DNA from 4 places in the Clostridium sp. CM038 genome. Region 1 is predicted to be linked to each of the others. Evidence: predicted binding sites of a transcription regulator. Region 1 holds the regulator's gene; each other region holds the start of a gene.

Region 1 (3,222 bases):
TTGAAGAGATTATTGAAAAAGTTAAATCATCACCTGCGGTGCTGTAATAGTAAAGAAAGAGACAATTAAATACATACTAATATGATTGATATATAAATAAAACTATTCTACATCGGTATTATTTATGTTACTATTATTACGGTAGTTAAAGTTTAAAACACATAATATATACATAATAAAAAGGGGACCTGGAATCATGATAGACATAACAAAAGAATACCTTCAAAAGAAGTATAAAATAAGTTCAAAAACGCTAAAACTCTATGATATAGCAATACAAGATGTACAAGATGAGTTTAAAATTCTTGATGAAATAAGAGAGTTTAATCAGCTTAAGGTTTTGACCGCACTACAAGATGAACGAATTAGCGAATGCCATTTTACAAATTCATCTGGATACGGTTATGGCGATATTGGGAGAGATTCATTAGATAAAGTATATGCAAGAATTTTCAATTGTGAGAGTGCACTCGTTCGGCCGCATTTCGTAAATGGAACACATGCAATTGGAGCGTCCTTATTTGGTAATTTAAGACCTAATGATACCATGATATCGGTATGCGGAACACCTTATGATACACTTCTTAATATAATAGGTATAAATGCTAAGGAGGATATAGGCTCATTAAAAGATTATGGTGTAAAATATAAACAATTAGAATTAAACGATAACTCTAAAGTTGATATTGATTTAATGAAAAAGACACTGATTGAAGATAAGTCAATAAAGCTAATTCATATTCAAAGATCTACTGGATATGGCTGGAGAAAAGCATTATTAATTTCTGAAATAGATGATATTATAAGCGCTGCAAAAGCTATAAATCCAAAGGTTATTTGTTTTGTAGATAATTGTTATGGTGAATTTATTGATGTTACGGAGCCTACAGATGTAGGAGCAGATATAGTTGCTGGATCCCTCATAAAAAATATTGGTGGTGGAATTGCACCTACAGGTGGATATATTGCAGGTAAAGAAGAATATGTACGACAAGCTTCTTATAGACTAACAACTCCTGGAATAGGAGGGGAATGTGGTTCTACGTTTGGAGTTATGCGTTCTTTATATCAAGGACTATTCATAGCACCACATATAGCTATGGAAGCATTGAAGGGCGCTATTTTCTGTGCAAGAATTATGGAACTTGCAGGTTTTGAAGTTCTTCCTAAGTATACTGATAAAAGAAGTGATATAATTCAAGCAATTAAATTTAATGATAAGGAAAAGTTAATTAATTTCTGTAGGGGTATACAAGAGGGGTCTCCCATTGATTCTTTTGTTCAATGCGAACCGTGGGACATGCCAGGATATGAAGATAAGGTTATAATGGCAGCAGGTGCATTTATTCAGGGAGCATCTATAGAATTATCTGCAGACGCTCCAATAAGAGAGCCTTATATAGCATATTTACAGGGTGGATTAACGTTTGATCATGCTAAAATTGGAATACTAATAGCACTTTCAAGAGTTATTTGAACTAGAAAGTAAATATTTATGACTTAATAATAGAATAAAAAAATCCTGCAATTGATATATTCATTGCAGGACTTTTTTGTTACATAAAATCTTTAAAGGTGGATATTTAATACTTTCTGTAAATACCAACAAGTACACCTAAAATTACACAGTCATCAACTATGATAGGGGACATAGTTGAATTTTCAGGCTGAAGCCTTATATGATCTTTTTCCTTGAAAAATCTTTTAATAGTTGCTTCATTATCAATAAGAGCTACAACTATATCGCCATTTTTAGCGGTATTGATTTTCTCAATTATAGCAAGGTCTTTATCCAATATTCCTGCTTCAATCATGCTGCTACCAGAAACTTTAAGCATAAATAGTTCATTATTGGTTTTAGTGAAATTTAAAGGAAGTGTAAATGTATCTTCAACATTTTCAACTGCGAGTATTGGTTTGCCAGCAGTGATTTTCCCTATAATAGGTATATCTATAAGCTCTTTTCTTATGACAGAATCCTTTATTAATTCAATTGCACGAGGCTTGGTAGGGTCTCTACGGATAAATCCTTTTTTTTCTAGTCTTGCTAAATGCCCATGAACAGTCGAAGTAGATCTTAATCCTACGCCATCACATATTTCTCTGACTGAAGGTGGATATCCTTTTAGTTGTACCTGTTTCTTTATAAAGTTATATATTTCACTTTGCTTATCTTTTTTTTCAGTTAACATGTAAACGCCTCCCATTCATAGTATAATTATACCATATAAATGTAATAACATCAAACTTACGTTCTGTTTTATAGTTATTAATAAAAATAAAAAATTATATATTATTATGTATGAATACATAAGTCATGAGTGTACTCGAAAAACAATAATTAACAATTCCCATATTTGAGGAATAAAAGTATTTATTTGGATGAAATGCTATACTTGAATTAATAGTAGGCATGACAAAAAGGCTTTTTTATACACTATTTTAAAAAAGCCGTAGGCTGGTTATTGAGTTAAAACTGATTATAAATTAGGCAGCTATTTTCTTGAAAACCGGGAAGATATCAGCAATTGTTACCTCTTTTTCATTAGCCCAAGCATCTATAAAACAGCAAAATGCACCAAGAAATACTCTTGTTATTCTGCGACCAACACCTTTCAGTAGTTGAACGTCGTTTATAAAGAGATTTCCATTGCTTTGAACCTCTTAGTATAGGAGTAAAATATCTTGGATTATCTAATGTTTTAGTGTAATAAATTTTCTTGCTTTTAATAGGACATTTTTCACAGTGGTCACATTGAACTGGGAATAACCATTTATGCCTAAATTCCTTACGGACGATTCCCCAATTACGAAGCTGATGTCCACAAATTTTCCCATGAGGAATGCCCTTATCGTCAAGTTCAACAAAATCACTGCCTGATGAAGGTTTTAAAGAACGTGAATTTAAATCAATAATAGGATTTATTCCATAATGCATGCATAAAAGATAAAATGCATTAGCATCATAGGCAGAATCTAAGGCTACGGAATAGAATTTAATTTCAGGGTATAAATCTACAATCTCTTTAAGTGCATAAACACCGGTAACAGAATCATGCCGTGCTGCACTAACAAATTTAATATGGATAGGTAGGCTGTAAAAACTATCACAGGCAGTGAACCCGTGATAAGTTTGACCATAGTAATAGTGTTCATTAAAGCTATCCCAACCCCAGCTAGCACTGGGATCGGTAAACTTTCGATAACAAGCACAATGCTCTC
Region 2 (3,222 bases), 1.5 Mb from region 1:
TCTGTTACAACACAATTATATATTTTTAATCTGCTTCTTGAGTTTATAAATTATATCGCGAAGCTGCGCCGCTCTTTCAAAATGTAAATCCTTAGCTGCTTGCTTCATCTCATTTTCATACTTATCCATTAACTTTTTAGTTTCATCGTAATTCGCATCCATTGCAGCTTCAAGGGTTTCATATACCTCTTTATCTTCCGCAACTGTTATAGATCCGATTACTTCCCTAATATCTTTTACAATAGTGGTTGGCACTATATCATGTTCTTCATTATATTCCATCTGAATTCCTCTACGCCTTGTAGTTTCATCCATAGCCTTTTTCATAGATTTTGTAATTTTGTCTGCATACATTATTACCTTGCTCTCTGAATTTCTTGCAGCTCTTCCTATTGTTTGAATTAATGAGGTTTCAGAACGTAAAAACCCTTCTTTATCTGCATCGAGTATTGCAACAAGGGCTACTTCTGGAATATCTAATCCTTCTCTCAAAAGATTTATACCTACTAGCACATCAAAAGTACCTAGCCTAAGATCTTGGATAATTTTCATTCTTTCTATGGTATCAATATCCGAATGTAAATATGTAATTTTCATATCCATTTCTTTAAAGTATTTAGTCAAATCTTCTGACATTTTTTTTGTAAGGGTCGTAACTAAAACTCTAAAGCCTCTTTTTATTGTTTCCTGAATGATCGCATATAAATCATCTATTTGCCCCTTAACAGGCCTTATAACTATTTCAGGATCCAATAACCCTGTAGGTCTTATTACTTGTTCTGCCACATTCTCACTATGTTCTGCTTCATAAACGTTTGGAGTTGCACTTACAAAAATCGTTTCATTCATAGTACCCTCAAACTCCTGAAAAGTTAGCGGTCTATTATCATAGGCTGACTTAAGTCTAAATCCATAATCAATTAAATTAGTCTTTCTTGATTTATCCCCACCAAACATAGCTCTAACCTGCGGAAGAGTTACATGGCTCTCATCTATAAACATTAAGAAATCCTTAGGGAAATAATGCATCAATGTTTGAGGTGCTGTTCCAGCAGCCCTGCCATCTAAAATTCTAGAATAGTTCTCTATACCAGTACAGTAACCAACCTCTCTCATCATTTCAATATCATAGTTTGTTCTTTGCTTAAGTCTTTGTGCCTCTAAAGCTTTATCCTCTGAAGTAAGCTCCTTTAACCTCTCCTCAAGCTCCTGCTCTATTTGAGCTATGCCAAGTTCCAATTTATCCTTGGATGTAGCAAAATGGGAAGCCGGGAAAATAGATACATGTTTTAGGCTTCCAATAATTTCTCCTGTAAGAGAATCAAATGATCTAATCCTTTCTATCTCATCTCCAAAAAACTCTACCCTAATTCCTTCACTTGACGATGAAGCAGGGAATATATCTATAGTGTCACCTCTCACTCTAAAGGTTCCGCGAATAAAATTAATATCATTTCTTTCATACTGTATATCTACTAACTGTCTTATTACTTCATTTCTATCCTTTTCCATGCCAACCCTTAATGACACTGTAAGTTTTTTATACTCCTCGGGGTTACCAAGTCCATATATACATGAAACCGAAGCCACCACAATAACATCGTTACGCTCTAGTAATGCCGATGTAGCTGAATGTCTTAATTTATCAATATCATCGTTAACAGATGAATCTTTTTCTATAAATGTATCCGTCTGTGCAATATAAGCCTCTGGCTGATAATAATCATAATATGAAACAAAATACTCAACACAATTATCAGGAAAAAATTCTCTAAACTCTGAGCAAAGCTGTGCTGCTAAGATCTTATTATGAGCAAGCACCAATGTAGGCTTTTGAACTCTCTCAACAATATTAGCCATGGTAAAAGTCTTACCTGACCCCGTTACTCCTTTAAGAGTTTGAAACTTTTTACCTTCTTCAATTCCGCGCACAAGACTATCAATTGCCCGTGGTTGATCTCCAGTAGGTTTAAACTTTGAATGTAACTTAAACTCATGCATAAAATCACCGCCTTGTATTCCTTCTTCTGAACATTTGTTCGTTACTTCTATTTTAACTATAAATTTTTAATATGTCAATATATCCTATACTAATTCACAAAAACTATTCACCTACTATAAATTAAAAAAATATATAGATTATAATTAACACCCTTCATAGTTCTTTCAATAATATTTCTTGCTAATTTACCGTTAAAAATTTTCATTAGTTGCATTTTATTCTAAATTATAAATATAGATACTATATATATATAATCACCTATTTGCATCTAGACAAAATTAACGATTAATATTAGTTGATTCTCATTAAATAATAATATACTGCATAAAAAAAATATTTTAAATGGAGGAATTGTTGTGAGTATTATGAATTCTGTAGAAAAAGGTGTAAAATCTAAAATCATGGAGACTTTAATTAATTATCTAGAAAAGAACCCAGAAAGAAATGTTGATAAAATTTTTGATACTATAAAAAAACTAATAAAAGATGAGTCTCAACTAAAACAAATAGATTTTGTCTATAGTTATTACAAGAGTAACCCACCAACACATGAATATATACAAAATATATTAACTAATACAGACACAAAGTGTCTTAAGAAATTGGTTACTAATTTCTTTGCAAATGCAAATTGGTATGCTGGTGCAAAACGCAACAAATTCTTAACTGACGAAGATACAAAAATACCATTTGTTTTGCTAATCAGTCCATCTATGAGATGTCCTTTGCACTGCGTTGGATGCTATGCATCTAATTATAGTAAAGATACTGATATTCCACCTGTAGAAGTAGAGAGATTAATTAAAGAAGCAAGAGATTTGGGAATATACTGGATAATAATACTTGGGGGTGAACCTTTCTATAATGACTATCTGCTCGATATATATGAAAAATTTGATGACATGATGTTCTCCCCGTTTACTAGTGGCATTCTTATAACTGACGAAATTGCCAATAGGATACAAAAATGTTCAAATGTATTCCCAATGCTCTCGATTGAAGGCTTTGAAGAAGATACAGAATCAAGAAGAGGAAAGGGTACATTCGCAAAAGTTATACATGCTATGGATATGCTTAAAGAAAGAGGAGTTTTATTCGGAGTTTCAACATGTGTTACAAGAACTAACATAGATGATGTATTATCTGATAAGTTTACTGATATGCTAATTGAAAAAGGTTCTAAATTAAGTTGGTATTTCTTGTTTATGCCGGTAAGTTCA
Region 3 (3,222 bases), 630 kb from region 1:
TCATATATTTTTTCTATACCTGCTATAATACTTTGACACCTAAATACTAACATTTCATTTCCAGCCAATTTTTCCTTATCCCTGGTTATGACCCTGTCTACTTTCACTACAGAATTGGAGTCATCTAGATTTTCAAATCTAAATTTCAAAGGATGAATAATACCCTTTTTATCAAACCAACAAATCATTTCGATAGGTTTTGCGATTATTTTCATAATAAATTACACCACCATTATATATTTAGTTTTCTCCATATATAAGCCAATATTGTACAAAACTATTAATTGCTAAATTCCTTACCATTTCTCACTTTAATTAATATATATATAACCTTTGATTGTTTTATCAATTATTTATTAGATATACCATTTCTATAGGTAATGCTAAAACCTTCATTTATTATAAACATCCTTAAAGCATTGCGCTCATTAATGGATAATCTTCCTCACCATCTGCCATTCCACCACACATACTATTTAGCCCTGAATGAAGAAAACAAGACCTAACTACAGCTTTTGGCCCATATTTTAATCTTATTTTATCAACGGTATCATTTATCTTTTTATCTTTTTCATAATCAAAACTATCTAGCAAAGAACACTGATAAAACTCATTACTACAAAAGTCTGTGATATGTATCCCCAATTGCCTTATTGGATTACCTTTCCAAACATTATCAAATAAATAGCATGCTATTTCATATATTTTGCGAGTAGAGTCAGTTGCTACAGCTACTTTCTTTTGACGAGAATAAAATATTAAGTCGCTCCCCCTGACGCTTATACTTATCACAGTACAACAATTGTGTGAATCTCTTAAACGCATGGAAACTGTTTCACACAAGGATAGTAACACCTTATGAGCCGTGTCTTTATCTTCCACATCAAAAGCTATTGTTGTAGAATTACCTATACCCTTCATTTTAATATAATTGCTCTTGCGGACTTCTGAAAATTCGATGCCATTGGCGTAATTCCAAATAACTTGACCATGACTCTTTAATTTATTCTTTAAAATATCCAAATTATAATTTGCTAATTCTCCAATAGTATTAATATTTAAATTGTGCAATTTAGGCGCTGTGGCTCTACCTACCATAAATAAATCTTCAACAGGTAATGGCCACATCTTATGTTTTATTTCATTTGGGAAAAGTGTGTGAATTCTATCTGGCTTCTTAAAATCCGAAGCTACCTTTGCAAGCAATTTATTATTTGATATCCCTATATTCACTGTAAACCCAAGCTCATTCTTTATCCTCTCTTTTATAGTTTCAGCGAGTTTCAAATAGTCAGGATATAAATGTTCCATATTAGAAAAGTCCAAAAAACTTTCATCAACTGAAAAACGCTGAATACTTGGAGTGTATTCTAAAAATATTTGATGCATAGCCTCGCTACACTTCATATATAATGAATATCTTGGAGGTACAATTATTATTCCGGGACACTTAGCCCTTGCACTATATAAAGTCTCTCCTGTGTGAATATCAAATTTTTTAGCAGGCATTGATTTAGTTAAAACAATTCCATGCCTGCTTTCTTCATCTCCGCCTACTACAGATGGTACCGTTCTAAGATCTAACTCTTCCCCTTGTTGAAGTCTATATGCAGCTTCCCATGATAGATAGGCACTATTTACGTCAATATGAAATATCAATTTACTCATAGCATAAATCATCTTCCTTTTTATTAATCTTAATTTACTCATATTAGAACATCAGTTCGTTATACTTATTATATACTACTTGCTTACTTTTTAGAAGCAAATTCGCATATTTTTTTTGTAATATATGTATTTCACATAGATTATTTCACTATGATGGGAATTCTATTAGTAACTATTCCCAAGGATCAGGTACCTATTCATCAAAAAATCAAAAAGAACCAGCTAAATTACACCAGTTCTTTACTATTTCCATATATATTTAATTAACTGAGCTTATGCTTTTAATGCATGTTCTTCCATATTTTCTGTAAGTCTTTTTAATTCACTTAAATAATGGCTATTTTCTTTTGAATTCTTCTATTGCTTCATCTATTATTTTTTCATCTGCTTCATTCGGATTATATGAACAATGCGTCGCTAAACCTTAAACTAATTTATTAATATCTCCTGATTGAATGTACTTAATATTTGCTTGAATTTTTTCGTATGACCAATCCCACCACTTAATTTTCAGCAACTTTAAAATTACATTATCACTAAACCTTTTCTTTATAACTTTTGCTGGTACGCCCCCAACAATAGTATAAGGTGAAACATCGTTAGTAACTACTGCTCTGGTTCCAATAATTGCACCATCACCAATTTTCACACCTGACATAATTATAGCGTCATATCCTATCCATACATCATTTCCAATTACAATATCACCTTCGTTATCCCAAGCATCTTTTGGTTTTAATGCTTCATCCCATTCTTCTTTGAAAATAGGAAATGTATAAGTAGATAGTGATTTCATTGTGTGATTTCCACTGGTCATGAGAAACTTTGCTTTACATGCAATTGAACAAAACTTCCCAATTATTAATTTATCATTGTTTATAGGATACTGATATAGCACATTATTTTTTTCAAAATCTCTTGGGTCATTATAAAAGTCATTATATATTGTATAATCTCCAACTTCTATATTATCTCTTGTAATTACACTTTTAAGATATATAGTCTGGAGTTGCAATTATTAACTGATTGTTAGTTCCTATATTCTCATAAACCTTTATTATTTTTTGCTGCCACTCTGGATGTAGCGATATTTCAGGTTCATCTATTAATATGATTGAATTATTAACCTCTAAGAATTTCAAAGATAATCCTCTTAAAAATAGTTGTTTTTCGCCAGAAGACAGTCCATTAATATCTAATCATATTGAATAGATAACTTTATTAGAAGTATACAAAGCGGTAGAGATAGTGGACGATGGTGGTTTGTTTCAAATTCATCCAACTCCAAATCCCAATTGTCCCATAGGTGCAAACATTCAATCCGTTATTGAAGTCACTTTGTTCAGTGCACAAGAAGCAATGGAAAATGTTCTAAGAAAGGTTACTATGCTTGATATTGTAGGTGATATCAATAAGAAAATTAAATAATTCAGAATGATTTTACTGTAATTAAAATGCCGTATAGATTGCATATTTTTATGCTATCCATACGGCATTTAACACTTTTCTCTAAGCTACATCAACTTCATTAGTATCAGTAGTAACTACTTTAGC
Region 4 (3,222 bases), 450 kb from region 1:
GATATATTTTTTCTAATATAAATTATAACAAAAATACATGCTAAAACAACAACCAAAATAGCACAAACTACTATGAGCATTGTTTGACTTTTAGTATCCATTGATTATCAACACCTCCTTTGCTTATTTCAAATCTATTTAAGAGTAAATATGAAAGCTAGAAAAGGTGCTATATTTAATTGGTAACAATTTAAATATACTAAACCAGTATTTGTATTTATTTTATATTACTTTTCAGTTAATGTCAAGATTTTAACGTTTAAATAAGTCTTTATTCTTACTATTATATAGTAGTTATGATAAACTTTAGCATATTGCATCATAGAATGCATATGCCTGATACCATAATAATATTCCTTAATTATAAGTTAAAGAAAAAAAGCAAGTAAAAACTTGCTTTTATGCTTCTTTTTTACTTGCTTCTTTTTTGCTAACTTCTTTTTTACTAGTCTCTGCGTTCTTGTATAATGGTAGGTTATGTTTTGCTCTAATTTTGTTTTCTATCTCTAACATAACCAAAGGGTTTTCTTTAAAATATTGTTTTGAATTTTCTCTTCCCTGTCCAAGTCGTATATCTCCATATGAGAACCATGCTCCACTTTTTTGTACAATCTCTTCTACAACTCCTATATCTAGAACATCGCCCTCTCGAGATATGCCGTGACCATACATAATATCAAATTCAGTTTTCTTAAATGGAGGAGCTACTTTGTTTTTAACTATTTTTATTCTTGTTCGATTACCCATAAATTCATCGCCTTGTTTAATTGTATCTATTTTTCTAATATCTAGTCTAACAGATGCATAAAATTTCAACGCTCTACCACCAGGGGTTACTTCTGGGTTACCAAACATTACTCCTACTTTTTCTCTTAATTGATTTATAAATACAAGAACACATTGGGATTTATTTATAGAACCCGCAAGTTTTCTTAAAGCTTGCGACATAAGTCTTGCTTGGAGTCCTACATGGGAGTCTCCCATTTCGCCTTCAATTTCAGCTTTAGGCACTAAAGCTGCTACCGAATCCACTACGATAACATCTATAGCCCCAGAGCGAACTAAAGCCTCTGTAATCTCTAACGCCTGTTCACCAGTATCTGGTTGTGATACTATTAAATTTTCTATATCTATTCCTAGTGCTTTAGCATATTCAGGGTCTAAAGCATTCTCTGCATCTATAAATGCAGCTGTACCACCATTTTTTTGAGCTTCTGCAACTATATGAAGTGCAACTGTAGTTTTACCTGAAGATTCTGGTCCAAAAACTTCTATTATTCTTCCTCTAGGTACACCACCTATGCCTAGGCCTATGTCAAGTCCTAAACAACCAGTGGAAATAGCCTCTATATTTAACTTACTATTTTCTCCAAGTTTCATTACAGAGCCTTTTCCGAATTGTTTTTCTATTTGACCCATAGCTACTTCTAGCGCTTTTAATTTTTCATTATTCATAAATTTCCCCTGCGGGTTCACCATCCTTTTTCGACGAACGTTTGTTCTGAATTTAAGTATACACCATTTATTTTATATGGTCAACATACAAAGCAATATCTGCCATTTTCATTTACTAAAGAAATCCTTTTATTTGTATTATTAACAAACTCTAATAATTTAATCACTTATCGACTCTAATTGTACCTTTGTTTTTTACAAAATAGTCAACACCAGATATTATTGTAATAATTACTGCGGCAGCCATGAAAATATTGGTTAACGCATTTAATAACGTATTTGCGTAAGATAAATTTATCAATGCTGTAATTATAGCTACTATTTGAATAACGGTTTTAAGTTTCCCCCATTTACTAGCCGCAATTACTTTTCCCTCTGAAGCAGCTATTGTTCGAAGTCCTGAAACTGCAAATTCTCTAGCAATTATAATCATAGCTACCCAACTAGACACAATCTGAAGCTCCACTAATGAAACAAGTGCAGCAGTTACTAAAAGTTTATCTGCTAGAGGATCCATGAATTTTCCGAAATTAGTTATTTGATTTCTGCTTCTAGCTACATAGCCATCCAACTTATCAGTGAGAGATGCTACTATAAAAACAATTGTCGCCAGTTCTCTTCCATAAGGTATTCCTTTAACCGCCATAAACACTAAAAATATAGGTACTAAAAAAATTCGAATCATTGTAAGTTTATTTGCAAGATTCATAGCACACAACTCCTATTAAATCATATTCTAACGCTTTGGTAACCCTTACTGTTACGAATTCTCCCTTATTATAATCTTTGTCAGATTCAAAGAAAATAGTTCCATCAACTTCTGGTGCCATTTCATAACTTCTACCAAAATAAGTTTTACCATTAAATCCTTCTACTAAAACTTTGTAAATTTTGTCTATTTTTTTACTATTTATCTCTTTTGATATATTTTGTTGCACAATCATTAATTCTTCTTCACGTTTTTCCTTTATTTCTTCTGGAATTTGATTTTTCATCTCTGCAGCTGCAGTACCATCTTCCATTGAGTACTTGAACACTCCCAATTTATCAAATTTAGTTTCATTAATAAACTGTTTCAATTCTTCAAAATTTTCTTCCGTTTCTCCTGGAAATCCAACGATTAATGTAGTTCTAAGGGTTAATCCCTTAATACCCTTCCTCATCTTATTTATGTTTTCTGTTATGATATTTTTTCTTCCTTTCCTTTTCATGGATTTAAGAAGATCATCGCTTATATGTTGAATTGGTATATCTACATATTTGCAAACTTTATCATTTAAAGAAATTTCATTAATAATATCATCCGTCATTTCTTCTGCATAACAGTAAAGTACTCTAATCCATTCAATCCCACTTATTTGAGAAATTTTTCTTATTAATTTATGTAGGTTTTTTTCACCATATAAATCTATCCCGTATCTAGTGGTATCTTGAGCAACTAAAATAATTTCCTTGCAACCATGTTCACTTAAATCCTTAGCCTCTTGTATTATGTTCTCCATTTTTCTGCTTCTATATTTTCCTCTAATATTTGGTATTGCACAATATGCACAAGCATTATCACAGCCCTCGGAAATTCTAATATAAGCAGAGTATGTTTCTGTAGTTAATACTCTTTGTCCTTCATTAATATTATCATCACTATAAGTGCAATGTTGTACTTTAATATTTTTTAAAAGAACCTCTTCTATACTACTTACTAACTTGTCATAATCATTAACACCGAGGATTATATCAAGTTCTGGCATCAATTCAATCAGATCCGAC

Evidence for each region. Region 1 encodes LexA, which represses DNA repair genes until DNA is damaged. Its sites were predicted from a motif close to CNAACANNTGTTNG; they were not measured.
Region 2: the regulator LexA is predicted to act here: its motif matches at 2,029-2,042, upstream of uvrB (excinuclease ABC subunit UvrB).
Region 3: the regulator LexA is predicted to act here: its motif matches at 1,714-1,727, upstream of ACWJKS_RS05730 (DNA polymerase Y family protein).
Region 4: the regulator LexA is predicted to act here: its motif matches at 1,490-1,503, upstream of recA (recombinase RecA).

What each region holds. Positions count from the first base shown of each region.
Region 1 covers NZ_CM143651.1:1,903,486-1,906,707, forward strand. The annotation lists gene ACWJKS_RS08630 (ORC-CDC6 family AAA ATPase) at 1-47, shown strand, start outside; gene ACWJKS_RS08635 (methionine gamma-lyase family protein) at 197-1,477, shown strand; gene lexA (transcriptional repressor LexA) at 1,584-2,192, opposite strand; gene ACWJKS_RS08645 (transposase) at 2,546-3,222, opposite strand, start outside.
Region 2 covers NZ_CM143651.1:3,427,867-3,431,088, forward strand. The annotation lists gene uvrB (excinuclease ABC subunit UvrB) at 16-2,001, opposite strand; gene ACWJKS_RS15715 (radical SAM protein) at 2,359-3,222, shown strand, end outside.
Region 3 covers NZ_CM143651.1:1,270,601-1,273,822, reverse strand. The annotation lists gene ACWJKS_RS05735 (hypothetical protein) at 1-215, opposite strand, end outside; gene ACWJKS_RS05730 (DNA polymerase Y family protein) at 412-1,668, opposite strand; gene ACWJKS_RS05725 (CatB-related O-acetyltransferase) at 2,093-2,683, opposite strand; gene ACWJKS_RS05720 (AAA family ATPase) at 2,658-2,810, opposite strand; gene ACWJKS_RS05715 (Rrf2 family transcriptional regulator) at 2,881-3,096, shown strand; gene ACWJKS_RS05710 (DUF2922 domain-containing protein) at 3,178-3,222, opposite strand, start outside.
Region 4 covers NZ_CM143651.1:2,354,753-2,357,974, forward strand. The annotation lists gene rny (ribonuclease Y) at 1-101, opposite strand, end outside; gene recA (recombinase RecA) at 400-1,455, opposite strand; gene pgsA (CDP-diacylglycerol--glycerol-3-phosphate 3-phosphatidyltransferase) at 1,619-2,164, opposite strand; gene rimO (30S ribosomal protein S12 methylthiotransferase RimO) at 2,148-3,222, opposite strand, start outside.